Linked DNA regions of Dinghuibacter silviterrae. The protein of the gene in region 1 interacts with the protein of each later gene in a pairwise test. Links are inferred from orthologs where the notes say so. Each region holds a gene or a part of one and is shown on either strand. Other genes may lie near its edges. The genes, in order: pepT and tpiA.

Evidence for each region.
Region 2: the proteins of pepT (region 1) and tpiA interact in binary tests that used the Escherichia coli proteins (3 or more experiments, as listed by UniProt). The link is inferred for Dinghuibacter silviterrae from one-to-one orthologs.

Annotation. Positions count from the first base shown.
Region 1 is NZ_SODV01000002.1:92,502-106,960, reverse strand. What follows is about bases 5,843-8,809. They hold pepT (peptidase T), read right to left. Parts: upstream 7,970-8,809; coding sequence 6,716-7,969; downstream 5,843-6,715. Other genes in these bases: EDB95_RS17610 (exo-beta-N-acetylmuramidase NamZ family protein), read left to right, coding at 8,459-8,809; EDB95_RS17615 (FKBP-type peptidyl-prolyl cis-trans isomerase), read right to left, coding at 7,969-8,397; EDB95_RS17625 (SPFH domain-containing protein), read right to left, coding at 5,843-6,702. Also shown: EDB95_RS17665 (carboxypeptidase-like regulatory domain-containing protein), read left to right, coding at 1-78; EDB95_RS17660 (3-hydroxybutyryl-CoA dehydrogenase), read left to right, coding at 86-982; EDB95_RS17655 (carbohydrate-binding family 9-like protein), read left to right, coding at 979-2,037; EDB95_RS17650 (IMPACT family protein), read right to left, coding at 2,071-2,679; bifunctional diaminohydroxyphosphoribosylaminopyrimidine deaminase/5-amino-6-(5-phosphoribosylamino)uracil reductase RibD, read right to left, coding at 2,663-3,706; prmC (peptide chain release factor N(5)-glutamine methyltransferase), read left to right, coding at 3,733-4,569; EDB95_RS17635 (ExbD/TolR family protein), read right to left, coding at 4,570-4,971; EDB95_RS17630 (MotA/TolQ/ExbB proton channel family protein), read right to left, coding at 4,977-5,687; more of EDB95_RS17625, read right to left, coding at 5,749-5,842; more of EDB95_RS17610, read left to right, coding at 8,810-9,619; fmt (methionyl-tRNA formyltransferase), read left to right, coding at 9,668-10,615; EDB95_RS17600 (LysM peptidoglycan-binding domain-containing protein), read right to left, coding at 10,622-11,698; EDB95_RS17595 (ribonuclease H1 domain-containing protein), read left to right, coding at 11,812-12,453; EDB95_RS17590 (methyltransferase RsmF C-terminal domain-like protein), read right to left, coding at 12,461-13,801; EDB95_RS17585 (GlxA family transcriptional regulator), read right to left, coding at 13,803-14,459. UniProt on the Escherichia coli protein: Cleaves the N-terminal amino acid of tripeptides.
Region 2 is NZ_SODV01000001.1:3,791,725-3,806,215, reverse strand. Bases 6,518-9,516 are described here. They hold tpiA (triose-phosphate isomerase), read right to left. Parts: upstream 8,400-9,516; coding sequence 7,635-8,399; downstream 6,518-7,634. Other genes in these bases: EDB95_RS16360 (putative sugar nucleotidyl transferase), read right to left, coding at 8,396-9,516; EDB95_RS16370 (hypothetical protein), read right to left, coding at 7,217-7,576; miaE (tRNA-(ms[2]io[6]A)-hydroxylase), read left to right, coding at 6,518-7,101. In the rest of the region: EDB95_RS16400 (DUF5686 and carboxypeptidase regulatory-like domain-containing protein), read right to left, coding at 1-1,824; EDB95_RS16395 (hypothetical protein), read left to right, coding at 1,892-2,458; EDB95_RS16390 (hypothetical protein), read right to left, coding at 2,507-2,860; EDB95_RS16385 (penicillin acylase family protein), read right to left, coding at 2,863-5,328; EDB95_RS16380 (aminotransferase class I/II-fold pyridoxal phosphate-dependent enzyme), read right to left, coding at 5,357-6,451; more of miaE, read left to right, coding at 6,508-6,517; more of EDB95_RS16360, read right to left, coding at 9,517-9,685; EDB95_RS16355 (response regulator), read right to left, coding at 9,695-10,162; EDB95_RS16350 (hypothetical protein), read left to right, coding at 10,316-11,053; EDB95_RS16345 (sensor histidine kinase), read left to right, coding at 11,046-13,190; EDB95_RS16340 (sensor histidine kinase), read left to right, coding at 13,195-14,283; EDB95_RS16335 (response regulator), read left to right, coding at 14,273-14,491. UniProt on the Escherichia coli protein: Involved in the gluconeogenesis. Catalyzes stereospecifically the conversion of dihydroxyacetone phosphate (DHAP) to D-glyceraldehyde-3-phosphate (G3P).

The DNA.
Region 1 (14,459 bases):
AACCCCTTTGCCTGGAGCGAGTTTATCAAAGCATGGAAAAGGGGTGACTTCAAAAACAATTCCGACGACAATTATTAGTTCCGTCATGGCTGAACAAACGGTTGCAGTGATCGGGGCGGGTACCATGGGTAATGGAATCGCGCATACTTTCGCCCAGTACGGCTACCCGGTGACCCTTGTAGACGTTTCCACAGAGCGCCTGGACAAAGCCCTGCACACCATCGCGGCCAACCTCGACCGCCAGGTGGCAAAGGGAAGCATCCCTGAGACGCTAAAAGACGCCACCCTGGCCCGCATCCGGACCGTGACCACGATCCAGGAGGGCGTACGCGACGCGGACCTCGTTGTCGAGGCCGCCACCGAAGACGTGACGCTCAAACTCCAGATCTTTGGCAGCATCGACCAGGCGGCACCGGAACACGCCATCCTGGCCACCAATACATCCTCCATCAGCATCTCCCGGATCGCCGCGGCCACGCGCCGGCCGGGTCAGGTGATCGGCATGCACTTCATGAATCCGGTACCCGTGATGAAACTCGTCGAAGTCATCAACGGGTACGCCACCCAGTCTACTGTGACCGACACCGTGGTCGCCCTTTCCCAACGGCTGGAAAAGGTGCCGTGCGTGGTCAACGATTACCCGGGTTTTATCGCCAACCGCATCCTCATGCCGATGATCAACGAGGCCATCTTCAGCCTCTATGAAGGCGTGGCGGGCGTGGAAGCCATCGATACCGTAATGAAGCTCGGCATGGCCCACCCGATGGGCCCGCTCCAGCTCGCCGACTTCATCGGCCTGGACGTTTGCCTGTCCATCCTGCGCGTCCTCCACGACGGCTTTGGCCAGCCCAAATACGCCCCCTGTCCCCTCCTGGTCAATATGGTAACCGCCGGCCGCCTGGGGATTAAAAGCGGCGAAGGATTTTACGACTATACGGGTGGCCCCAAAAATGCGCGGCCCAGCGCCCGCTTCCGCGTATGAAACCCCTCTTTTTCCTCCTGCTCCTGTCCGCCCTTCGCGCCACCGCCCAGGACGACAGCGCCCTTCTTACCCGGCTGACCCGGATGCCCCTGCACTATGTCGTTCAAAAAACGTCCGTGCCCCCGCACATCGACGGCCGGCTGGACGACGCCGCCTGGCAAACGGCCCCCTGGACCGGGGACTTTTCCGATATTGAAGGTGATATCCGTCCCCGCCCGCGCTTTCGCACCCGGGCAAAGATGCTGTGGGACGAACACTATCTCTATATCGCCGCCCAGCTCGAAGAACCCGATGTATGGGCAACACTGAACCATCACGACGACATCATCTTCCACGACAACGACTTCGAGGTCTTTGTCAACCCCGATAACAACGCCAGGCACTATTTCGAAATGGAGATCAACGCCCTGGGCACCCTCTTCGATCTTTACCTGCCCGAACCCTACCGGGTCGGCGGGAACGCGTTGATCTCCTGGGACGCCACCGGTCTCCAAAAGGCCGTACACATCGACGGTACCCTCAATCATCCCGGGGACACCGACCGCGGCTGGACCGTGGAAATGGCCGTCCCCATCGCCGCCATCAGCATGGGTAACGGCACAGAAACGCCCGCCCCCGGGTCCCTGTGGCGCATCAATTTCTCCCGTGTCGAATGGGACACCGACGTACAGGACGGCCATTATGTAAAACGCCAAAACGTACCCGAGCACAACTGGGTGTGGTCCCCGCAAGGCGTCATCAACATGCACTTTCCAGAGCGTTGGGGGTACCTCTTGTTTGCAGACCACGATACGGCGTTCACGCTTCCCTTCTCCGAGTCGCTAAAAAACCGTCTTTGGGAAGTGGCCTACAGGGAAATGATGTATCACGGTACGCACGGCACCTATACGGATGCCGCCGGGCTTGGCCTGGCCGCGGAAAGCGCGATCGATGGACATAGCACGGCGCTCACCATCGAAGCCACCGCCCATACCTTCATTGCGATGCTGACCGCCCCGGACACCCATGAAACGTGGACCATCGATCCGAACGGGAATATCGGGCGGCAGCATTGAGAAATCCGCGCAGGGTGCGCGGCCGCAAAAGCGTCAGACTTTTTTGACCTCCACCGTATACAACTCCCCAAGCTTGTACAACGCCTCCGTCAGCCGCACCTTGGGTATCCCCACGACCATGCGGCAAAACAGTTGCAAGTCCTGTTCGATCACACGGCACTGTTGTTGACGCACCACCTGCATCACGTCGTTGAGTTGTGTATAGTCGAAGTGCAGCTCGTACGGCACCTCCACCGGTTTGGAGACGATCGGCACCACCTGGAGCGCCAGCGCCGTTGCGGTTTTATACGCATTGATCAGCCCCGGTACGCCTAAAAGCGTTCCCCCGAAATAGCGCACCACGATCACCGCGGTATTGGTCAGTTCTTTGGAATCAAGCTGTCCGAGGATCGGCCGCCCCGCACTGCCCGCGGGTTCCCCATCGTCCCCCGAACGGAACTGAAGACCATCCACGCCCAGACGATAGGCGAAACAATGGTGGTCCGCCTTGGGGTGTTCTTTTTTTACCTTCTGCAAACATTCTTTGAAATCGGCCTGGGTGAGAATAGGATAGGCAAAAGCAATAAACCGGCTGCCCCGGTCCTTGAATTCAGCCACCGACGGCTTGTCGATGGTATAATAAACGTCAGCCCCAATATCCATGCGTCACAAAACTACTATAAATGAACACACGGTCGTCCCCCAACGCAAAAGACCGCTGAAGCGGTACCACCGGCATAACGGGGGCGGGTATCCCGCCCGGCAGGTGCACCGTTTCCGACCGGATCACCCGGATTTCGTCAAAAAGCCCCCCGGCGATAAAGGAGGTTAACAAACGGGCGCCCCCTTCCACCAGCACGCTTTGGGCTGATCGCCGGTGCAGGTCCGACAAGACTTCGCGAAGGTCCCGGGTCGGATACACCACCGTCGGCGCCTCTCCGTCCAGCACCTTCATACCCGGGGTCAGCACCCCATCCGGATCCAACACCAACCGGAGCGGACTGGGTCCCGGCCAGTACCGGTTCGTCAGTGCCGGATCGTCCACCCTTGCCGTATGCCCCCCCACAAGGATCGAGGCCTCCTCACTCCGCCAGCGATGGACAAGCCGTTTCGACCAGGCATTGGACACCGCGATCCGCTGTCCCTCCCGGCCAATACACCCATCCGCGCTTTGCGCCCACTTCAGGATGATATAGGGCCGGTGCTTTGTATGAAAAGTGAAAAAACGCCTGTTGAGCGCCATGCAGTCCTCCTCCAACACTGGACAAATCACTTCGATCCCCGCCCGGAGCAGTTTGTCGATGCCTTTACCATTCACTTCCGGAAATGGATCACGCACCCCCACGACCACGCGCCGGATGCCTTTCGCCACCACCAGGTCCGCACAGGGGGGCGTTTTCCCATGATGAGCGCAAGGCTCCAGCGACACATACAAGGTCGACGCCGCCAGCAAAGCCCCCGCGTCGGCAAAACCTAAGTTCGCCCACTGCCCCGCCGCAAACCGTTCCTCCGCATCCCTGATGCAATGGACTTCCGCATGCGCCTGTCCATAGCGCTGGTGATACCCCTCACCGATCACCAGGTCGCGGTACACCAACACCGCACCGACCATGGGGTTGGGCGCCACGCTCCCCGCCCCCAGGGCCGCCAGTTGCAGACAACGCCGCATATACCTTTCGTGCGTGCTCATGCTGCAAAAGTACTACGTTTGCAGCCATGACGACCGGCGCCGCCTACGAATACCTCACCCGCTCCCTCCTGGCGGTCTACGACCCTCGCGAGGCCGCTTCCGTGGCCGACCTCGTCCTGGAAAGCCGCCTGGGTCTGCGACGCATGGACCGCATCCTCCGCAAGACCGATCCCCTGGCCCCCGGGCAGGCCGCCCAACTTGAAGCCGACCTCGCCCAGCTCCTGCGCCAGCGGCCTGTCCAGTATGTGCTTGGGGAGGCTTGGTTCGATGGGCTCCTTTTCCATGTCAACGAAGACGTCCTGATCCCGCGGCCCGAAACGGAAGAGCTTGTACACTGGATCGTCGAAGACGCCCGCAGCGGCGCCCCGCGCATCCTCGACATCGGCACCGGCAGCGGCTGCATCCCCATCGCCCTTCAAAAACACCTCCCCAACGCCGCGATCCACGCCCTGGATGTCTCCCCCGGCGCGTTAACCATAGCCCGCGCCAACGCCGAACGCCACCACGCACCGGTCCGCTTCATCCAGGCGGACTTCCTGGACAAATCCACCTGGACAACGCTTCCGGCGGTCGACATCCTGGTAAGTAACCCTCCTTATATCGCAGAAAAAGAAAAGGCCGCGATGCACGACCGCGTCCTCACCCAGGAACCGCACCTGGCACTGTTCGTACCCGACGACGACGCACTTGTATTCTATAGAAAGCTCGCCCGCGTCACAAATGCGGGGACCGTACTATACGTAGAGATCAACGAATCCCTCGGCCCCCAAACAGCCGCGCTCTTCGAAAGTGAAGGCCTGAACGAAGTCACCCTAAAAAAGGATATGCAGGGCAAAGACCGGATGATCCGGGCAAGACGATAATTATTTGTTATCCACCGACAACACCGTCCTCGCATTCAACTCCCGGGCAATCCGCATCACCGCAACGGCATAGTCGATAGGCACTGTCTTGTCGGAGTTGATGACGATGGTCGGCTCCCCGTTTTCCTTCGCCAGAACCGGTATCAAGGCCGCCTTGAGCTGGTCGATCGTCACCTTGTCCGATCCGACATAATACTGTTTGTTGGCGTCTATAGAAACGACGACCGATTGTTTGGCCTTGGTGTCGGCTTTTGATTTTGGCTGAGTGACCTTGATCACGTTCGGGTTGGCCAGCGTAGAGACAATCAGGAAGAACATCACCAGGATAAACAGGATGTCATTCAGCGCATCCGTGCTTACTTCGGCATCATGGGCCCTCATTCGTCTGGATCGCAGTTGCATACGGTTTATCGGGTGGGTTCTTGTAAAATATCGATAAAGTCGGAGCTGGCGCGCTCCATCTTATTGGCGCATTTGTCGATCTGCGTATGGAGAAAGCTGTAGCCCACAAATGCCAGCAGGCCGATGATCAGACCGGAGGCGCTGGTGATCATTTTGACATAAATACCACCGGCAATGGTGGTCAGGTCGTATACCCCTGTCGATGTAATCTCGTAAAACAATTGGATCATCCCGACGATCGTCCCCAGAAATCCAAACATCGGTGCGATCCGGGCGATGACGCTCAGGATGCCGAGGTTTTGTTCCATCTTGTAGATCTCCAGGTTCCCGATATTCTCCATGCTGTTCTCGATCGCGTCGATGGGTTTTCCGATCCGCTGTATCCCCTTGTCGATCACCCGCGCGACCGGGTTTGCCGTATTTTTGGCGAGGCTGCGCGCCGCCTGGACGTTCCCGTTGATGATGTGGTCGCGGATGATGTTCATGAAATTGTCGTCCGACTTGGACACCTTGCGGATATAGAAATACCGCTCGAAGAAAACGAATACCGCTATAAGGCTCAAAAGACCCAGGGGCACCATCATCCATCCGCCCTTGATCAGCAGGTCGATCACGTTCATCGTTTGGGCAGGGGCAGCGGTCGCCTGGGCGTGGGCAAGGGAATCGGTTATTTTACGGACAGAATCACCGGTCAATTGAAGCAAAATAGGGGTCATTCCTGTTAGGATTTATGGGCAAAAGTAAATTTTTCAGGTACCTAAGTAACGCAAAATAGTGTTAATTAGTATTCGACCCCTTGGAATCTGCCTTGGTCGTCAGGTTCATCTGCAGGAACGCCATGATTTGCCCCATGGTCTTCTGCATGCCTTCGCTGGAGCCGTCCAGGAAAATGACGTTCCCCTTCCCCACTTCCGCGAAGTTCTTGAGGGCTTCCGTCCACATGCTGAACAGGATGACGTTGGTATCCAGGTTCGCTTGTTTCATCTCTTCGGCGGCGTGGCTAAGCCCCTTGGCGACTTCTTCCCGGAAAAGGGCCACCCCTTGTCCCCGGAGCATGGCAGCCTCCCGCTCCGCTGCTGCCGAGATCTTGATGGCGTTCCCTTCCGCTTCGGCGGCCTTGGTCTTGGTGATCAGGAGGGCCTGCCCCTCGTTCTCGGCGGCCGCCTTTAGGTTATTGGACGCGACCACACGGCTCATGGAGTCGATGATGGCCTTGTCGAAAGTAATGTCGTTGATCTGAAGGTCCATGAGGTGATAACCCCATTCTTCCAGCGCATGGTCGAGCTGTGCCTTTACGTATTCAACGATCTCCCTGCGCAGACCCAGGATCTCTGCCTGCTTTTTGGTCGCCACGAAGCCGCGGATGGTCCCCTCTATGGTACGCACCAGGGCCTGCATAAAGTCCCGTTCGCTGATAAATTTAAACGCCACCTTTTTGATCGTCTCCTCGTCGGCGTTCTGAACGGCATACAGGAGCATGGCCTTGAAATAGACGTTGGCCTGGTCCACGGTCACCGCCTGGAATTCCAGCTCCACCGAACGGTTCTGGATGCTGATCTTCCGGTAGATCTGCTCCAGGATAGGGATCTTGAAATTGAGCCCCGGCCGGAGGATCCGCCGGTAGCTGCCAAACAGGGTCACGACGGCCACGTTTCCCTGGGCCACGGTCACCAGACCGGAAAAAATCAGGATCACCAGGATAAAGAGTCCTATAAAGGGAATATAGTTCATATCGATATGTGGTTTATTCTTCGCTATGTTCCGCCCACACCTGAACCAGGTGCACCAGGGTCTCCACCGCGGCTTCCATATCCGACACCCCGATCCATTCCCGGCGCGAATGGATCCCCTGCATCCCTGTAAACAGGTTGGGACAAGGCAGCCCCATATAGCTAAGCCGGCTGCCGTCCGTGCCACCCCTGATGCTTTCCGCGCGAACCTTGAGCCCCGTACGGCGGATCGCTTCCTGCGCATACAACGTCACCTTCGGGTGCTGCTCAAGGATATTCTTCATATTGCGGTATTGTTCCGTCACGTCAAATGAAAGCTCCGCGCCCGGGTGAGCGCTCACGACCTTCCTGGCCAGCTCGTACAAGGTACGCTCGTGGTCCTTTAGTCCTTCTACCGTAAAATCCCGGACGATAAACTCCACGGTCGCTTTTTCCGCCATGCCTTCGCAACGGACCGGGTGGACAAAGCCCTCCCGTTTGTCCGTCACCTCGGGCGCCAGCTTGTCTTTTGGCAAGGCCGCCAGCAATTCCCCGGCGACCTTTAGCGCGTTGACCATTTTACCCTTCGCATAACCCGGGTGGGCACTGATGCCCGTAATATCGATCTGAACGGCGTCCGCGTTAAAGGTCTCGTCTTCCAGCGACCCCGCCTCGCCCCCGTCCAGCGTATAGCCATAGTCGGCGCCCAGCCTCGCCAGGTCCACCTTGGCAGTCCCCCTGCCCACTTCCTCATCCGGGGTAAAAAGTATCCGGATGGTGCCGTGCTGTACTTCCGGATGCAGGCTCAGGTAATGCGCCAGGTCCATGATGATGGACACCCCCGCCTTGTCGTCCCCCCCGAGAAGGGTCGTCCCGCTGGCCGTGATGATGTCCAGGCCGATGTGCTCTTTCAGGTAGGGAAAGTCCTCTACGCGCAGCACCTGCGACGGATCGTCGGGGAGTACGATGTCCTCTCCGTCAAAGTGCCGGTGCAACAGGGGCCGGACCCCCGTTCCGCTGCAATCCGGTGCGGTATCGACGTGTGCGCAAAAACACAACACGGGGAGCGCTTTGCCGGTATTGGCGGGGATCGTCGCGTATACGTAACCGTAGTCATCCATCACCGCGTCGCTTACGCCTATGTCGTGAAGCTCCCGGACAAGTATCCCGGAAAGGTCCTTTTGCTTTTCCGTCGAGGGATGGGTGGACGACTGCGGATCGCTTTGCGTATCCACCCGTACATAGCGCATAAACCGTTCGCTGACCGTAAAGGCGTAGTCCAGCGGCATCAGACTATTTCAGCAAGGGTAATGTCGAAAACCAGCTCTTTCCCCGCCAGGAAATGGTTCCTGTCCAGCACCACCACGTCCTCTTTGACGGCTGCGATGGTCACCGGGATCTGCTGCCCCGCCCCGTTCGTCATCGTCAGTTGCATCCCGACTTCCGGCGTTAGCCCCTTCGGAAACTGGTCCCGGGGAAACTCCATGAGCAGGTCCGCTTCGTATTCTCCATAAGCCTCTGCGGCCGGTATATTGACGGTTTTCTTTTCTCCCAAAGTCATCCCCACCACGGCGGCGTCGAAACCTTTGATCATCATACCCGCCCCGACGATGAATTCAAGGGGGGCCCTTCCTTCAGACGAATCGAAGGTTTCTCCATTGGTCAGCTTTCCATGATAGTGCACACGAACCTTGTCCCCCTTTTTTACTTGTTGCATAATTTCAGATTTTTAAAGTATGCTTGCAAGTTAGCATCTTTGACCTCTCAAAACGATGCTAATGATAAAAATATGGTGGCTCCTGTGGATAAGCCTGGCGGCGGCCCCCTGCGCGGCGCAAATCGTCCCCGGCGCGGAGCACATGGCCCAATACCTCAAGCTCCTGGAAGGCAAACGGGTGGCGGTTTTCGCCAACCAGACCTCCCGGGTCGGGCCCACCCACCTGGTAGACACCCTCCTCGCCCGGGGCATCCGGGTCGTCCGGATCTTTTCCCCTGAACACGGTTTCCGGGGCAACGCCGACGCCGGCGAAGCGGTGGGCGGTGGCCGGGATTCCGCCACCGGTCTGGACATCGTGTCCCTCTACGGCAAACACCTGGCGCCCAACCCCGCCGAGCTCCAGGACGTCGACGTCCTCGTTTTTGACATCCAGGACGTGGGCGTCCGCTGGTACACCTATATCTCTTCTCTTCAATATTTCCTGGAAGCCGCGATGACCAATGGAAAGCCGTTGATCCTTCTTGACCGGCCGAACCCCAACGGTTTTTACGTAGATGGCCCTGTTCTTGATCCCCGTTTTAAGTCCTTTGTCGGTATGCAGCCGATCCCCGTCGTCTACGGGATGACCCTGGGTGAGTACGCGCACCTGCTCATCGGCCAGCATTGGATCGACGCATCGGCGGCGCCCGGCTTCCGCCTCACGGTCATCCCCTGTACAGGGTACACACATCACAGTCACTACAGGCTTCCTGTAAAGCCCTCCCCCAACCTCCCCAACATGCAAAGCGTCTACCTCTACCCGGACCTTTGTCTTTTCGAGGGCACCGCCGTCAGCGTCGGGCGGGGGACGGACTTCCCGTTTCAATGCTTTGGCCACCCCTCGCTCCCGGACCGCGGTTTTAGTTTTACCCCGCGTAGCGTCCCCGGGGCCAAAAATCCGCCCCTGAAAGACAAAACCTGTTATGGCACCGACCTCAGCGGTCTTTCCCTCCCCGGCGCCCTCGAAGGCCGATTCCAGCTCCGCTGGCTCCTGGAAGCCTATCGCGATTTCCCCGCAAAGGATAGTTTTTTCAATGCCTTTTTTACCCGGCTGGCCGGTTCCGGTCAGTTGGAAGCCCAACTTAAGGCAGGTCTTTCCGAGGCCGCCATCCGCGCCAGCTGGGCACCCGGGATAGCAGCTTTTAAAGCCATCCGCACCAAATACCTGATCTATCCCGAATAGCGCGCGGCTGCCCGTTTTGCCGTGAGCGAACATTTGTTACCTTCGCGGATGCGCAAAAAATGGCAGGACCTCAGGATCGTCTTTATGGGCACCCCCGAATTCGCGGTAGCTTCCTTAGACGCACTCGTACAAGCCGGCGCCACCATCGCCGGCGTCATCACCGCCCCTGACAAACCCGCCGGGCGGGGGCTTCAATTGTCTGAAAGCCCCGTCAAACGATATGCAAAAGACAAAAATCTGCTCCTCCTTCAGCCCGAAAAGCTCAAAGACCCCCAATTCCTGGAAACACTGGCTGCTTTAAAAGCCGACGTCCAGGTGGTCGTCGCTTTCCGGATGCTCCCCGAGGCTGTTTGGAACATGCCTCCACTCGGGACCATCAACGTCCACGCCAGCCTGCTCCCGCAATACCGCGGCGCCGCACCCATCAACTGGGCCATCATCAATGGCGAAACCGAGACCGGCGTCACGACGTTCCGGCTCCAACACGCCATCGATACCGGGAATATCCTGTTACAGGCGTCCGTCCCCATCGGGGAAAACACCACCCTGGGGGAACTCTATAACGATCTGAAAGTAAAAGGGGCGGACCTCCTAATCGACACCCTCGACCAGTTGGGTGAGGGCACCCTGGAGGAAAAGCCCCAACAGGTCGCCGATCCGCGCCAGCTCCGCGTCGCGCCGAAGATCACCAGCGAGACCTGCCTGATCAACTGGTTCCAGCCCGTAAACAAGATCTACAACCAGATCCGGGGACTCAACCCCTACCCGGCCGCCTGGACCCAGATGGAGGGAAGGACCCTGAAAATTTTTGGGTGTGAGAAAGAAATCGTCCCGCCCGCCCGCATGGCGGAACCCGGTTCCTATCAAACCAACGGCAAGACGTTTCTGAAATTTGCCGCCATCGACGGCTATATCGTCGTCAGGGAACTCCAGTTGGAGGGCAAAAAAAGGATGGCAATAGAAGACTTCCTCCGGGGGTTCAAACCCCGGCCCTGAACTGGACTACTTCGCGTAGCTTAAGGAGGCCGTAAACCGGTCGGTACTGGCGCCCAGTTGATTCACCGCGGCGTCACTCAGGACGATCAGCATCCCCGTATTTTGTTTGATATCGGCAATGTCGCCTAATACCTTTACAAAAACAACCTTGTTGTTGCTCAGGTTGGTCACCTTGACCACCGTTCCCCTTTCCACCCCCTTCATCAGGGCATAAAACTTCCCGTTGTCCCAGCCGCTGGTGCTTTTAAAGACGCCAGCCAGCCCATTCTCGTTGCGGGTCTTGCGTCCCTCGTCGGTCTGGGTCAGGTAATCCGGATGAAAAGCGCCTTCGCCGTTATAGTGGGATGAGCCCGGCGTGGTCACCGGGGCCGGCGTCACGGGCGCTGTCGCTGCCGTCGTTTCGGGTGCCGGCGCGGTAACCGGGGGAGCCGCCACCGGCTTTTTCTTTTTCTTGACGACGGGTTTTACAGGCTGGTCCGCCGGCGCCGCCAGGGGGTCCGTGGTGGCGGGAGCCGTCGTTTGGGCGGCCCCGTCATCCGCGGGCTTTGTGCTCATCGGTGCCGGATCTTGTTTCGCCGGTGCCGTTCCCTCCTGCCCGGTGGGCACCTCCTGCTTTGCCGGGGCCGGCTTTGCGACAGCCACCGCGGGAGCCTCCTCCGGAACACCGGCAGGCTTAGACACCGCCGGGCCTCCGGCCGCCAGGGGAGATTCTCCCTTATTGACCTTCAGGAACCCCGCCAGGACCTTCTGCCCCGCACTCAACCGGTACAAGGGCACCAGGACCTCCGTGGGCGCGTCTTTCTTTTTGACCGCCGTGTAGTTCTGTTCTTTCAGCGGGATCTTGATCACCTGGCCTATGCTCAAACCCCCGTTCAGGGCAAGCCCGTTAAACGGCGCGATCACCTTCGGGCTGATATTGAAAAGCCGGCCTATGCTGTAAAAATTCTCTTTGGGTGCCACCTGGTGGTTCAGGTAAAGTCCGCCTGCGTCGCGTTGTACGATCAGGTCCCCCGTCTGTGCCCTGACCACGGCAGTCCCACACAGTACTGCCACCCCCACCAACACCCCGCGAAACTGCTTCATCGATAGCATGATTTTAAGGTTAAACTTGGGTGCAATAATATCCATTTTGTAAACTTCGGGCAATATTTTCGATAATTCTTCCTCCGGAGAACGTAACATTGCGGTCCTTCCGTATGGCAAAAGAGAAAAAATTTTACGTGGTTTGGCAGGGCCGTAAACCCGGCGTGTACGACAATTGGGCCGACTGCAAAGCCCAGATCGACGGTTTTCCCGACGCCCGGTACAAGGGTTTTCCCAGCGCGGCGGAGGCACAAACCGCTTTCCGCGGCAACAGTGCGGCCTATGTCTTCAAAGGCGCAGGGACCAAGGCGGGTGCCAAAACCAACGCCCCCCGGGGAACCGTCGGCTCTCCCCTGAAAGAAAGCCTTTGCGTCGACGCCGCCTGGAATACGGCCACCGGCGATATGGAATACCAGGGTGTCTACTACAAGACCGGAGACCTGGTTTTCCGCCAGGGCCCCTACGCCGACGGAACCAACAACATCGGCGAGTTCCTTGCCATCGTCCATGCCCTCGCTTATTGCAAACAGAAAGGGCTTCTCCTGCCCATTTACAGCGACAGCCGCAACGCCATCGGCTGGGTTCAGCAGAAAAAAGCCAACACGAAACTGGAACGAACCCATCGCAACGCCGTCCTTTTCGACCTCATCGCCCGGGGCGAGCAGTGGCTAAAAGACAACACCTACAAAAACCCCATCCTAAAATGGGAGACAAAAGCCTGGGGGGAGAATCCGGCGGATTTCGGAAGGAAGTAAGGAAACCTTACTTTTTAAGCACCCGCCATTGTTTTGGATAGTAATTATTAATCCGGCCTTCCAGGACCTTTACCCAACCAAGTCCATACCCCCCATGGGTCACAAGGGCCCATCCTTTGGGCGCGTCATCGAGACTCAGCTCCTCTTTCCGGAGGAAGGCCAGCGCCTGCTCCAGGTCGAGCGCCACACGGGGAATGCCGGTTGATAATATGGAAGACAGCGCCAGTGCCGGATCGGGCACGACGTCCTTGCGCATGATCTGACCGATGGCCACCCCTGCTTCCCGGACGGGGAGCACGGACGACAAATGCGCAATGTCCGCTGTCAGGCCGGAAGGAAGGACGCGCACCGTTTCCCCGGTCAGCAGGTAAGTATAGTCATCGGGGGAAGCCACCCACGGCGCCACCAGTTCCTTCTCGCGTTTTCCCAACAGGCTAACACCAGGCCGGAACGTTCCCCGATAAGACGAAGACACGCCGTTGCGCTTCCGCAGACAGGCCAGAAACAGCCCTTCCCCTTCCAGCCGGTTCGGGTAAAACCGGTACCCATACTTCCCCGACTCGACTACGCCCCAGACCGGATCCAATGCCAGGGGCAGCGCTTCGAACCCGAGTTGCTCCACTAGCCAATCCACCACGACTTCGTCCTCCCGGGGTGAAAAGGCGCAGGTCGAATAGATCAGGAGTCCACCTTCCGTCAATGCCCCCGAAAGATCCGACAGGATCCGTTGCTGACGGGCGCCACACAGCTCGACCTGTTCGGGAGACCACTCCCGTATGGCCTCGGGTTCCCTCCGGAAAAGACCCGAACCGCTACAGGGCGCGTCCACCAACACCACATCAAAAAAACCAGGGAGCCCCGCGAATTCACGGGGATCGGCCGAGGTCACCACCCCGTTTGATCCCCCCCAGCGCTGGAGGTTTTCTGAAAGGATGCCCACCCGGGTCCGGATCACTTCATTGCTCACCAACAGGCCCCCGGGACCGATCAGGGATTGCAGGTGGGTGCTCTTCCCGCCCGGTGCGGCGCAGGCGTCCAATACGCGGAGGGCGCCCGGTGCCTGTTGGCGGAACGCCTGTTCCACGAACATGCTCGATGCTTCCTGTACGTAATATCGCCCGGCGTGCCAGGCGGGGTCGGTGATAAACGAAGGTCTGGAGGAAAGGTAGCGGCCGGTGTCGCACCAGGGGACGGGGCGCTGCGGCACATCCGGCAAAAAGCCGGCTTTCGCGGGATTGAGCCGTATCGACACCGGCGGCTCTCCCCGCTCGTGCACGGCCAAAAAGGCTTCTTCATCAAATCCCGGCACGCCCCTCAGGGAGGCAATAAGTTCTGGAGGAAGGGTCATATCAGTTCAGCACCGGCAAGGTCCGGGAATATTTCTTTCGATACTCGATAGGGGTAAGCCCCGTGATGCGTTTGAATACCTTACGGAAGGTCTTGATATCCTGGTACCCCGAATCGTACATCAGGGAGGTGATGGTTGGATTGCCTGCTTCCAAGGCTTTTTTGGCCGCCTCGATCCGGACCCGCTGCAGGTATTCCAGGGGTGTATTCTGGGTGGCGGTCTTAAACCGGCGGATAAAATTACGCAGGCTCATATTGATCTGCAGCGCCATTTGTTCTACCGATAACGGCTCGTTGTAATTCTTGTCAATATACTCCTGGGCGGTGAGGATCTGTTCATCCTGATGCCGGAACTGCCCCTGAAAAACCGCAAAATACGCCTGGCTTTCCCGGTCCATGTCCAGTGAGAACATCTTGGAAGCCCAGATGCCCATGTCGCGTCCGCAATATTTCTCGATCAGGTACAACACCAGGTGAAAAGCCGAAAACGCTCCCCCGCTGGTATATAATCCATCCTGATCCGTCATGACCATCCGGGACAAAAAGCGCGTATCCGGATAACGCCGTTTCAGGTCTTCTATGTCCCTCCAGTGTGCCGTGCAACACCGCCCTTCCAGCAACCCTGCTTCCGCAAGAAAATACGCCCCCGAGCAAAGGCT
Region 2 (14,491 bases), on another replicon or contig:
TGCAGACGCGGGATAGTTGGGGGTAAACCCGGGTTTGCCCGACCCCTTGACCCAGTAGGTCGACGTGTCGGTGTTGGTCAGCGGGCTCCGGTCCTGGAACTCACCGCCCAAGACCAGGTTGAGCCCTGTTTTGCCCAGGTCTTTTGCATACTGCAACCGGCCGAAAGACGCTTCGTAGATCTTCATATAATTGGCCACGTCGAACAAGGTATAGGCGGTGTTCAACTGGGGCGTGATCGGGTCCGCGTTGTCGTATTGGAAAGTGGTACGGCCACCCGCCACCGTTAGTTCGGACGCATACTTTACGTTAAACCGGTATCGTGCTTCCAGGCTCCCGCCCCAGGTACGGTTGGCAAAGCCGTAGCGGATGTCGGGGTGAAGCTCCAGGGCCTGGTGGTCCCCAAAGCGTTTTTCATAGCCGAGGTTGAGGTGGCCGTACCAGCCTTCCACCGTATTAAACCCAAAGGCGGTCGTCAGGGGCGGCACGCTCATGGTCACCTTGGACCGCTGGTGCGAGATGTTGATCCCCGTCAGGAATAAACCCAGGGGTGTGATCTTGTTGTTGGCCTTGTCGACCGAGTCCATGTACCGGGGCGTCGACTGGATCTTTTCGAGGCTGTCTTTCTTATGATAGTCCCAGGCTTCCGCTGCTGTCAGGGGGACCGGCCGGATGCTGTCCCAGTAATCCGCCGTCTTTTTGTTGGAGCCTTTATCGTACTGGAGGGTGGCGTTTCCGAAATAATCTTTTGGCAGCCCTGGATGAAGCTCGAAATCGGAATAGATATTGGCGACGCTGCCGCCCCCCGCAAAACCAAAAAGGTTAAAGGCAAACTGGCCGACCTGGCTGCGCATCACCCAGGCGCCCGTGTCTCCTGCCAGGCCGTTGTCCAGCGGCGCATACAATTGCTGCATGTGAAAAGTATCGAGCAACTGGAGCTGGGCGGTCTTCAGCAGTACCAGGTCCGTGGAATGGATCCGCCACAAACCGTCCACGATGTTGATGGTGCCCGTAAAACAGGGTTCGTAAGCCCGGCGCGGCGTGACCTTGATCTGGTCGATCATCCGCCCGTCTTCGAAATAGGTACCGACGAGCTTGTACTTATAATAGTGCAGCGCCCCCGCGGCAATGGGGCTGACAAATCCCCGGGGATTCAAATTCCCCAGGTCGATGATGTTCTGGTAAAAGGACACGATATAGGGAATGGTCGCGCCGTACCCGTTGCTTTGTCCGCTGACCTTTGTAGAAAGGACTTCCACTCGTTGTTTGTCGGGGGGAGATTCCGCATAACGCGCGTACACCTCCGACATATAGAGCGTGGTATTTTTGCCGATGTAGTTGGTGTCTGTAGGAATTTTCTTACCCATAAACCTTTTGGGGGTCTCATACAAACCCGCCTTACCTTTGGAATAGACCATGCACTGGAACGATTCCAGCTCTTTGAGGTGAATGGTCCTCAGCGCAATCGTATGACGAATGATGCCATAGGCAGGGTCTTCATCTGTACTTTTGATGATCAGTTCGCTTAGGCTCAACCGTTGGGTTGTCAGTTGAAAGTCGAGTACACGATCGGCAGACAGGTCAATTTTTTTTTCGGACTTTGCATAACCCACGTGTTCACAGACAACGGTATAGGCCCCCGGTGAAAGGTGCAGGGTATACTGTCCTTCGGCATTGGCGGTCACGCCCCGGGTGGTGCCTTTGATCAGCAAGGTAGAAAAGGGTAAAACGGCGCCGCTGGAATCCCGGACAGTTCCCGAAAGTATCTGGGCGTGAAGAGCTAAGGGCAGGATAAACAGGGAGCAGATGGCTAACAACATTCTCATAACCCTAATGTAAGTTGCGATTTGTTAAAATCCACCCAACGTAATTCTTTTATTTGTATATTTTCTCATGCGATCCAGCATCCTTATGAGCATGGCCATCGGCCTGCTCCCTACCGTACCGATTACGGCTCAAACCAAGGCCGGTCTCACCTTTGCCCACGGACAGCACATGGTGATCCTGCCCTTTTATACGTCCGACCACCGCATATTTATCAAGGCAAGGGTCAACGATTCGGGTGACCTTGATTTCCTGCTCGACCCCGGAGCCCGCACCACGGGTGTACAAGTCGACCGCGCCGTCGCGGAGTCCACCAATTTTCCGTTGACCGACACCGTTGTGCTTTGGCTAAAGACATTAAAGATTGCCCGGCAGCGGATCACCTGGGTGACGCAAAAAGACCTGGAACCAGGTCATCCCTGCAGCGGGGTACTGGGGTATGGATTCCTACGTAATTTTGTGCTGCGCTTCGACGGGAAACACGGGCGATTGATCGTCACGGATCCGGGGTATTTCGAAGACAATACCCTCAAGGGAAAGGAGCCCCTCAATGGGCAGAATCTCATGCTGCTGTTGCGCGAGGGGAAAACGGTGACGTTGCATTATCCACGGAATTACATGATCGTTTCGGACTAGGGCGCGGCGTGGAGCCGCTGCGTGCGGGGCCGCGCCGGAGCCACAGGCCTATGCTGCCGTGCGCTGGCGGTGCAAAAAGCTCCCGCTGAGCGCCCCCATGGCCCCCACGAGCCCCCCGACAAACCCCGTCACCGCGATCAGGAGCAGCGGGGACGACATCTTTAACACCAGCAGGCTGATGCGGTTGGCCAGCAGGTGGTCATTAGCCTCGTCCAGGTACAGCGCCAACCCCGCCCACAACACAAAGACCGCGGCAAAGCCGCACAGGAGGGCCTTCCAGGGCGTTTGCGGAATCAGGGCGCTGACGACGAAGGCAACAATGGCGACCGACCAGAAAGGGAGGTAGATCTGTGCGCCAAGGCTGAGGAGGAGGATCAGTATAAAGGAGATCAGGAACTTCATCGTCAGGGTTTTGAAAAATTAAGCGTCCAGCGGATGCGGGGATCGGCCTGTTGATCCGGCTTCATCACCCAAAGGGTATCGTATTGGCCTTTTGCCCAGGGCATCACCATGTTGTCATAAAAGATGCTCCCCGGGTTCCCGCTTTGCCCACCGGGGTAAACGCCATAGGCCTTGATGGGGTTGCTCAGTTCGACCACCATCCGCCAGCTGGGACCGTGGTCCGGTCTGGCGGCGTTGATACTGTAGGTCCCCCCGCCGATGGGCAGGTGCAGGTCGCTCAAGGCGTCCAGGCGGAGCAGGTGTTCGACATGGGTATCCTTAAACACCGCCCAGTTCAGGGTACTGGACGTGCCCGCCTGGAGCATCACGGGATAGGCCTTTTTCCAAGCCAGGGTGGCGATCTGCCGGAGCGTTTCCGTCTGAGGGGTGCGGATGTCGTCCACAAATTTATAGGTGGAATCTTTGAGCAAGGCCTCCACCAATGTCTCATCATAAGGCATCAGCAACGGCAGGGTCGTTTGGGCGAGTTCGTCACCATAGACCGCCTCTTTGAGGGTGTCCCACCAGGTGTGGAAAATGCTGGGCGCCGTTTCCCTGGCGTCGTTGCGCAGGTTCCAATCCCTGACGGCGTGATAATAGTCCAGCTCCCCGGGATCCATGGCCGTGGTATCGATGTATTTCAGGAAAAGGGGCCGCGCCATTTCTGCAAACACATCATAGTTGTCGGTCTGGAGGTTCATCATTTCGGACGGCGTCGCCTGGGACATGGTATCCAGCTCCCGGTTGATCGCGATCCCGCGATAGGGCGGATAGTTTCCTCCCAGGTAGTAGGGATAAGATTTGACGTCGACGGGTATCTGGTTGGCGCTGGAGACATAGCCCCTGGCGGGGTTGACCATGTGCGGGTTCTCCACCTGGGGAATGGTCCCCTGCCAGGCGTAGGTAGAATCCGTACCCGGCATCACAAAGTCTCCCTGCCGGAACCATTTGGCCGGGAACGACCCCTGGTCCCAAATGGCAATGTCCCCGTCGGTGCTGGCGAATAAACAGTTTTGCCCCGGCGTGTGGATGTTTTGGATCGCCGCCAGGTAGTCGTTATAGTTATGCGCATGGTCCAGGTCGCGGAAGGCCAGGAGCTCGTTGCTCGAATCCTGTGCGGTCCATCGGCAGGCATAATACCGGCCCGTGTTGAGCGGGTCCGGGTATGAAGGGTCGTACATGACAGGCCCCCAGACGGTATACGCCACCGTATCCATAAAGTCAGGCGCGCCTTTCACCTTGATGTCCTCGACCCGGAAGGTGGTGGGCAGCCACTGGCCGTTGTATAAATATTCCTTGCGCGAATAATCCCTGAATTGTACTTCGTAATAGTCGCGGACGTCCCGCATGGCGTTGGTAAAGCCAAAGGCGCAGGAGTCGTTAAACCCGATGATCACCGCCGGCGAGCCAGGAAAGGATACCCCGTAGACATTCATATCCGGTGTATGGATCTGCAGCTCGTACCAAAGCGACGGCAGGTTCAGCCCCAGGTGGGGGTCGTTACAAAGGATGGGCGCCCCGCTCGCCGTCCGGGAACCTGCCACGGCCCAATTGTTCGAACCGTCGTCCCGGTCCGCTTTCCAGAAGTCATAGGGCAGCGGTCCCCCCTTGGTCATCATATACGCGGTATCCACGTGGGCCGGCAGGTGCAGGCGGATCCCCGGCGTATCCTTGTGCAGGTACAAGGGCGTGCCCACCGGGATAATGGGGTCTATGGAATCCTGGGTGGTGGGATACAACAGCGCGAAATCCGCCGCGCTAAACAGGCTCCGGGCGTTGGTCAGCGGGAAGTCGTTCTCCGCACCCGCCAGGTCCAGCGACATCAACTTGAGCAACAAAGCCGTTTTGAGGTTTGTCCACGGTTCCGGTTGAAAACCGAGCAATTTATATTCGAGGGGAAGGGTGCTTGCGGTAAGCGTAGACATATAGGCATTCACCCCTTCGGTATACGCGTCACAGGCCGCCTTGGTCACCGGATCGGCTTCCATCCCTTTCAATGCCTGTTCCGCCCCATAGACCATTCCCAGCCGCCTGAAGTTCCGGTCCACCCTGTTGAGCAGGTCAACGGTGCCCGTATAACGCCCCAATATCTCCGACAAACGTCCCGCGGCAAAACGCGTCTGGAAATCCATTTGCCAAAGCCGGAAACGCGCGTGAAGATAACCCTCGGCAAAAAAAGCATCCTTTTCACTTTGGGCAAAAATATGGGGGATCAGCTTGTCGTCCAGGTATACCTTCACCGGCGCCGACAACTCCTGGAAGTGCAGGTCCATCGCATAGTCCGTACCCGCGGCCTCTGCGTTTTGCCAGAATCCGATCTGTGGATCGAAAAACGGCCCCAGCGCCGGCAGCGATTTAAAGGAGGTATCGAGTACAACGACCAGGAGCCCCGTAGCCAAGGTGCTGGTGATAAAAGGCCATAGACGCATAGAGAGGTAAATGGAGAGCGGAAGATACTTAATTTTTGAGAAGGCGTCCCAGCAATTCCACCTCTTCCACGCTATTATAAGCATGCAACACGATCCTCAGCCGCTCCGTTCCCTGGGGCACCGTGGGATACTGGATGGGCCGGACGTCCAGCCCGGACGTTTGTAAAGCTGCCGCCACCCGCCGGACCTCGTCGTTCCCCGGTACGATCACCGCCTGTATGGGCGTCGCGCTTTTCAGACGGGCATAGGGCAGATCCATTGCCTGGAAGTGGGCGGCCAGCGCGTGGAGGTGTGCCCGTTCGGCCGTCATTCCGGGAAACACCCCATACGACTTACGGACGAGGTCCGCGGCCACCGGCGGCAGGGCCGTGGTATAGATCAGCGAACGCGAGAAATTGACCAGGTATTGTTTCAGGTCGGCGCTCCCCAGGACAACGGCCCCATGGCAACCCAGCGCCTTGCCAAAGGTGTGGACCCGCGCGAAACAGCGGTGCTTTTTTTGCACCAGCCCTTCGCCCCTTTCCCCGATCACCCCGGTGGCGTGGGCCTCGTCCACGATCAGCCAGGCGTCGTAGCGCCGGCAAAGCGCATCCAGTTCGTCGAGGGGGCAGCAGTCGCCGTCCATCGAGAAGAGGGTCTCCGTGACGACGTACACGGCGCCGCGGGGGCCGTCCGCGCCGGTCACCTTCTGCAACAGCCGCTCCAGGTCCGCCATATCATTATGCTGGAAGGAATACGCGCGCGCAAAGCTCAGGCGGATCCCATCCCGGATAGACGCGTGCGAGAGGCTATCGTATAATATGGTGTCCTCCTTTTGAAGGATGCTGGAGAGAAGTCCCACGTTGGCGTCATACCCTGAATTGTACATCAGCGCCGCTTCGGCTTCGTGAAAAGCGGCGATCTCACCCTCGACGATGGACAGCAAGGGGTAGTTCCCCGCCAGGAGGCGGCTGCCGGTGCTTCCGCCCGACAGCACCGGGTCGTGGGCGAGGAGGTGTCCCCGGGCGATCCCCAGGTAGTCGTTGGAACAGAAGTCCACCGACGGGGCGCTGAGCTTTAACTCGCGGAGGGCGCCCTGGGCGGCGCGGGCCTCCATTTTTTTCTGAAGAGGAAGGGGTAACATGGGCGTAAAGATATTGTGTGGCGGCGATATGCGCCGCCCATGGTACCTTTGCCCCCATGGAAAAAAGCGTATTAGGCCTACACCTGCCGACGGATCCCCGCTGGGTGGACCTGGCGGGCAAGACCCTGGAAGATATCCTGACCGATCATGCCTATTGCGAACAAAAGGCGGCCACGAGCTGTATTTCGCTCATCCAGCGGTATTCGGACCGGGAAGTGCTTGTCAACGAAGTGGCGCCCATCGTCACCGAGGAGTGGGGCCACTTCCGGTTGGTCCTCGCAGAGCTGCAACGCCGGGGGCTGCGGTTGGGGCGTCAGCGCAAAGACGAATACGTGAACGCCCTGATGGCCTTCGAGGTCAAGGGAGGAGCCGAAGAGGACAAATTGCTGGACAAATTACTGTTGTGCGCCCTGATCGAGGCACGGAGCTGCGAACGCTTCAAACGCCTGAGCGAGGGGTTGGACGACGAGTACCTGCGCCAGTTTTACCGGCGCTTTATGGAAAGCGAGGCGGGGCACTATACGCTTTTTATCGACCTGGCGCTCACCTATATCCCGGAGGACAAGGTGCGCCGCCGGTGGAAAGAGTGGCTGGCCCACGAGGCCGCCGTCATGGAGACGCTAGAGGTGCGGGGCGACCGCATGCACTAGGACGTCGGCGGCTGCGCGCCGCAGGAGGCGCTGCCAGCGAGTGCGCCGCAGGCGCGGCGACGGACGGCGCAGTAGCGTTGCGCGGCCGCCGCCAGGGGCGCCGGCGAACGGGGCCTTACATCGGTCGCAGCGACAGAAAGTCTTTTCTTTTGATATAGTACAAAAACAGAATGTACAAGACCGGCCCGAAGCTCAGCACCCCGAAAATCCACCACCGCGTCAGCATCCCCGTCAGGAAAAAGAGCATGGTCAGGGCGAGGCCGGCAATGAGCTGGCCGTCGTCCATACCGCATTCGACGCGGAAATAGTACGTATTCAGGTGATAGTATACCAGCTCCAGCGGGCGTGAGATGTGGAACCCGTCCGTCACGACGAGGACGGGGTTATTGTGGTCTACATCGATGACGACCTTTTCGTTTCCAATCGGGTAGATATCCTTACCATCGAGGACGATCCGGATCCGGGAAACGCGCAAAAGAAGCTGGGGTTTCTTGACAACGACAATATGGTAGGTCTTCTCGGGGATCGTTACCTTATTTGAGTGCGCGGATAATGGCCTCGAATTCCTTGGCGATAAGGCTGGCGCCGCCTACCAAACCACCGTCGACGTCGGGACAGGCGAAGATTTCGGCAGCATTGGCGGCCTTGACGCTTCCCCCGTATAATATGGAGATGTGGTCGGCGGTTGCGCCGTATTTTTTGGCAAGGACGGAACGCAAAAAGGCGTGCATTTCCTGGGCTTGCGCGGACGTGGCGGTTTTCCCGGTGCCGATGGCCCAGATGGGTTCATAGGCAATGACGACTTTTCGCAGTTGGGCGTCGTCCAGGTGGAAAAGGCTGTGCTCGATCTGTTTGGCCACAAAAGCATTTTGGGTGCCTGCCTCGCGGACGGTGAGGGGTTCACCGCAGCAAAAGATGGGGGTCAGGCCGTGGGCGAGGGCGATGTCCAGCTTTTTGGCGAGGACATGATCGGTTTCTCCAAAATACTCACGGCGCTCGGAGTGGCCGAGGATGACGTGGGTGACCCCGATGGACTGGAGCATTTCCGCGGAGGTCTCCCCGGTATAGGCCCCGGATTTCTCGGAATAGGCGTTTTGGGAGCTGATGTGGACTTGTGTCCGTCCGGTTGCCCGGAGCTTGGTGAGGGCCGGGTACAGGTAGGGGGCGGGAACGGCAAAGACCACTTCCTGGTGGGCTTTGGGGGTCCAGTCGATGGCCAGGACCTCATCCAGCAGTTTTTCTGCTTGTCCCAGCGTCAGGTTCATCTTCCAATTGGCGGCGGCGATCTGTTTTCTCATACGGCCGCAAAAATAGGTTGTAAAATCTGTATTTCGTCAGGCGTCAGGTGCCGGCCCTTTAGTTTTTTCCAGTTGTCGATGTCCCGGAGTGCCTTTTCCCAGTCATAACGGGTGCCGTCGAGGCCCCAGCTGAAGTCGGGAAGATAGCCGGAGACGTTTCCGCCAAAGACATTGCAGCACACCCCGACCACGGCCCCGGTATTAAACCCCGTCTGGATCGCGCAACGGGAATAGTCCCCCATAAAAAGCCCGGCCTTTAACCCGGCAACCTCCGCCCTACCCTTCGCGGGGTTCCAGACCTTGACGGGTTGTGCGTTGTTCCGGACGTTGGAACAGGAGGTGCCCCCGCCGAGGTTGCACCATTCTCCGATAAGGGAGTCGCCCAGGTAGCCGTCGTGATTTTTGTTGCTGTAGCCAATCATGATCACATTCTTCACTTCCCCGCCGGCTGCGGAGTACGGACCCAGCGTGGTGGCTCCATATGTTCGCCCCCCCATCTTTAACGTCGATCCCTCGCAAAGGGCAATGGGTCCCCTTAGGAGGCAACCATCCATGACTTCTGCATTTTTCCCAATATAGATCGGACCGGTGGACGCATTTAATACGGAGAAGGATACCTTGGCGCCTTCCTCCAAAAAGATATCGTCCGGGTTGACAACATGGTTCCCCGGGGGGACCGGTTGGGAGGTACGCCCGGCCGTTAGTAGGTCGAAGTCGATGCGCAGGGAGCGGTCGTTCCAGTGGACGAGCTCCCAGGGGTAGCGGAGGACGCGGGCAGCGCTCAACATGCGACGCTGCGTGCCCTCGCCGCCTGGCGCGCGGCGCTGCGGATCATCGCCTCCGGTCGTGCGCCGTCGCGCGTCCTCGTCGCCCAAGCTGCGGCGCACCGGGTTCTTGTCGCCGGCGTAGTAAGCCAAAGGAGTGTCGCCGTCATAAAAGGCTTCGCCCTTTTTCAGGGCAACGACTTGTGCCCAGACGTCGGGGTCGGGCATGAGGGCAGCGTTTAAAAAAAGAACGGGGCCTTCGGCGGCGGCAAAGTCGGAGGCGGCGGCCGCGCCAAAATCAAGGGCGGCGGTCGCGGCAACATCGAGCGCGTTCATTTCGTTCAGCGCGCGCACGCGTTCGCCGAACGGCGCTTCCGTATTTTTACGGAGCGCATCCCCGATGATCCTTTCCCAGGTTTCCCGGATGGTCATGATACCCTTACGAAGGGCACTTACGGGGCGGGTGCGTGTAAAGGGATATAAATCTTCCTGGTGGGAAGGTTCGAAAAGGACAACCTGCATGTCCTAAAGCTAGGACAATAACTGTTGTCTCAGCAAAAATTCCATTTTGGTATTGTTGTCTACCAGCTGCTCGGTCAGCTCTTTGTTCTGGGCCCGGAGCTCGTATAGCTCGTAGGCTTCTTCGAGGTGGCGGGTGATCTCCCCCTCGTTCCAGGGCTTTGTACAGTAGCGGAATACCTGGCCGAGGTTGATGGCGTCAATGACGGCCTGGATGTCTGCATAGCCGGTGAGCAGGATCCGGATGGGGTCCGGATATTCTTCGAGAATGGAGGCGAAAAACTCGATTCCGGTCATCTGCGGCATGCGCTGATCGGAGATGAGGATGTGCACACTTTGCCCGGAAAGGATCCGCCTTGCCTCTACCGCGGATTCAGCTGTAAGGATGTTGAACTGCCGCCGGAATGTCGCTTTGAACGACAGGAGGTTGTTTTGTTCATCATCGACATACAATACTGTGGGCTTCACTTCTGTCTTCATCGTACCACCAAGATATGAATAAGTTAGGCAAATTTACTTCGGACTTTAGTTAACGACTTACAAATGAGGTTATATTAGCAAATTTATTGTCATACTAGACCTTTCTTTGCGGAAACTTCCTCCAAGGGCAATCTTTATAACTCAGAAGAATATATGGTTACGGAGGTACGAATCAGGGCTTTTAGGGCAGTAGATGAACCGGAGACTTGTCGCCATTTTATAGAGGGACACAGAACGGTATTAGGCAATCATGGCATCAACAAAGTAACTTCTTCCAACGATCAATGGGCAAACTGGCCTTCCGTTTTCGTCGTCGTAGTAGAAAGCGAGGATGACGGACGAATGTTCGGAGGCGCTCGTGTGCACGCGGCGGACGGAGTCCATCCACTCCCCATCGAAGGCGCCGTTGGCGACATGGATCCCAGTATCTATGTCATGGTCCGGGAGAACCTCTCCAAGGGCACAGGGGAATTGTGCGGGCTTTGGAACTCCATCGAAGTCGCCGGTTTAGGAATAGGGGCTATTTTCGCCTCCAGGGCCGCACTGGCCATCGCACCACAAATTGGTCTAACCACTATCTTTAGTCTTTGCTCCCCCGTTACGGTGAAATTTTCCGAGTGGCAGGGGGGCAGGATCATAAAAGATATCGGAAATAATGGTACCTTTTACTATCCGAAACACGACTTACTGGCCACCGCCGTTTTTGTACAGGACATGATCAATATGCCGGATACCGCCGCCCTTGAGAGGGACAGGATCATGAACCTTCGGGAGCAACCCCGACAGGTGGCCATGGAGCACTACCCTTTCCGGAAGGGTTCGACCGCCATTAAAATTAGCTATGATCTTAGGGTACAGAATGCGGATATCCATGAATTCAGGAATGCGTAGCTTTTTGGTGCTTTGCGTGTGCCTCTTCCTGGCGACCGCCGTGCGCGCACAGGAGGTGATCGGCATCACCAGCAACCAGCAATTGTTGTCCATCGGGCAGCAGACGTTTTTCCTAAAGGACCTCGAACAACGCTATTCGGATTCCACGATACAAACCGCGACCGGTTTTGAGCCAGTGGGGAAAAACATCCCGGTATTCCCGAAGTCCACGATCAACAACTGGCTTCGGTTCCGCGTGGCCAACCAGACGGATGACCATACCCTGTATATGACGGCCCAGGCACCCGGTCTTCCGAGCCTGATGGTGTACAAGACGCAAGGGGCGCGCCTGGTACCCATTTTCAAGGGGGGGAACATGTACCCGTACGGCGACCGGCCGGAAGACGCCGTCGACTTTGTCGTGGATCTGAAGCTGCGCCCGGGGGACACGGCCACCTATTACCTGCACGTCGTCAGCAACCACCCCCTGGTCCTGCCGCTGATCATCGGGAGCCGAGTGTCCACCGACCGCTTTTCCGACACGAACGTCTTTATCATCGGCGCGTACTTTGGTATCCTGCTGGTCATCTTTTTCTATAACTTATTTATCTATTTCTCCGTTAAGGACCGAAACTACCTGCTCTACATTATTTATGTCTTTTTCCTGGGGCTGGCCCAGTTCAGCTCCTCCGGTTTTGCCTTTAAATACCTTTGGCCCGACGTCCCCGGGCTCAACCGGTATATGGTGGTCATCAGCTCCAGCGTGGTGTGTATGGTGGCCATCGTTTTTGCGATGTATTTTTTGCAGATGCGGACGTATGCCCGCCGGTTGATGCCGGTGAACTGGTATTTTCTCATCAGCTATTCGATCGCCATCCTGGCCAACCTGGCCGGCATCAACAAGATCAGCTATAACATTTTGGATATAAACGGCCTGTTCATGGCCATCTATGTCGTGTCGGCGTCCGCCTACATCGCCTGGAAGGGATTCAAAGGAGCCATATATTACCTCCTGGCGTGGTTCATATTTATGGTGGGGCTGATCTTTTATGTCCTGAAAAATTATGGGATCCTCCCGTCCAATATCTTTAGCAACTACGCCCTTTATATAGGCTCTTCGGTGGAAGCGATCCTCCTGTCCATCGCCCTGGCGGATAAAATCAACGTCCTTACCCGGGAAAAAGAAGCCTCCCAGGCCAAAGCCCTGGAGGCATCCAGGGAAAACGAACGCCTGGTCCGGGAGCAAAACGTCATCCTGGAGGCCAAGGTCCACGAACGGACCAAAGAGCTGGAAAAAAGCAACGACGACCTGAACGGGGCCCTGGACCACCTCAAGGCGACCCAGTCGCAACTGGTCGAATCCGAAAAGATGGCCAGCCTTGGTGTGCTGACCGCCGGTATCGCCCACGAGATCAACAACCCCATCAATTTCGTCAAGTCGAACATCAAACCCCTGCAGCTCGACATCCGCGACCTGTGGGAGATCATCGGCCAATACGAGAACCTGGACCTCAAGGGAGACCTGGAGGACCAGATCGCCGAAATCGACGCCTACAAACGCGAAATCGACATTCCCTATATCAAAACCGAAATCGGTACGCTGCTCCAGGGCATCGAGGACGGCGCCACCCGGACCGCCGAGATCGTCAAGGGGCTCCGGACCTTTAGCCGGCTTGACGAAACCGAACTTAAAAAGGTAAGCCTTCACGAAGGCCTGGACTCCACCCTGGTCCTTTTGAAAAGCACCACCCCCGGGAACATCCAGGTCGTCCGACACTACGAGGCCATCCCCAACGTAGAGTGTTTTCCCGGCAAGCTCAACCAGGTATTTATGAACATCATGAGCAATGCCCTCTATGCCATGGACAAAAAACACTCCGGGCAAACCGAATACCTGACCGTATCCACGGCCATGTACGACGCCGAACAGGTCCAGGTGCGGATAGCCGATACCGGGACCGGTATGCCCGACGAGGTGCGGGAAAAGATTTTCGATCCATTTTTTACGACAAAAGAGATCGGGGAGGGCACCGGTCTCGGATTATCCATCGTGTTCAGTATTATTGAGAAACATAAAGGCAGGATCGTCGTACATTCGACCCTGGGTAAGGGGACCGAATTCCAAATCATCCTCCCCATCGTTCACCCTGTAAATTGATACTATGAGCGACAACCGGATTAAAATACTTTACCTGGATGATGAGATCAACAATCTCAACACGTTCAGGGCCAGCTTCCGGCGAAACTATGAGATTTATACGGCGCTCACCGTTACCGAAGCCAAAACGCTTCTGGAAGAAGTCTCCGTGGAGGTCATCATTGCCGATCAGCGCATGCCGACGACCACCGGTGTCGAGTTCTTCAACAGCATCAAGGAAAAACACCCCGACCCTATCCGCATCCTGCTCACCGGGTATACCGACGTTGAAGACATCATCGACTCCATCAACAAGGGACAGATCTACCGGTTTATCCGAAAGCCCTGGGAGGAGTTTGAGATCGCCACGGCCATTACCAACGCCCACGACCTGTATACCGCCCGCAAACACCTAAAAGAAAAGGTGGTGGCCCTTGAAAAAACAAACGAGGAGCTCAACCGGTTTATTTATAGCGCCAGCCACGACATGCGCTCACCGCTCGTGTCTGTCTTAGGTATCATCAACCTCGCCAAGTCCGACCAGTCCATCATCGATCCCAACGGTTATGTCGACCTCATCGAAAGCTGTATCCTCCGGCTGGATGAGTTTATTAAAAAGGTCATCGAATACTACCGCAACACCCGGGTCGACGCCGATATGGAAATCGTGAACTTCAGCCAGATCATCAAAGAGGCCATCGATACGCACCGGCACCGGAACAACAACGTCCACTTCACGGTAGACGTCCAGGAAGACCATGTGTTCAGGGGTGACGCCTTCCGCACCGCCATCATCCTGAACAACCTCATCTCGAACGCCATCAAATACCAGAAGTCCGACGAGCCAAACCCCAAAGTGCACCTGCAGGTCCGTACCTACCCCCACAAAGCCGTGATCACCATAGAAGATAACGGCGTGGGCATCCTCCATACCCATTTGAACGACATCTTCCGCATGTTTTTCCGCAGCAACCGTACCGACAATGCCGGTACGGGTATTGGCCTTTATATAGTAAAAGAAGCGCTCAACAAGATGGGTGGTACGATAGAGGTAGACTCTACTTATGGGCAGGGAACAAAATTTGAAATTATTCTACCGAATCATGTCGAGTAAGTGCGCCGTTGTTTTGATCGATGATAACGAGGTCGATCTGTTCCTCCACGAACAACTCCTGCTCCGTGCGGGCTCGTTCGGGCCTGTATGGTCCTTTACCAACCCCCGCCGTGCGTTGGATCACCTCGCCTCCCTACCCTATATCGATCCCACCGAGCGCTACCCCATCGTCCTGTTGCTCGACATAAAAATGCCCGATATGGACGGG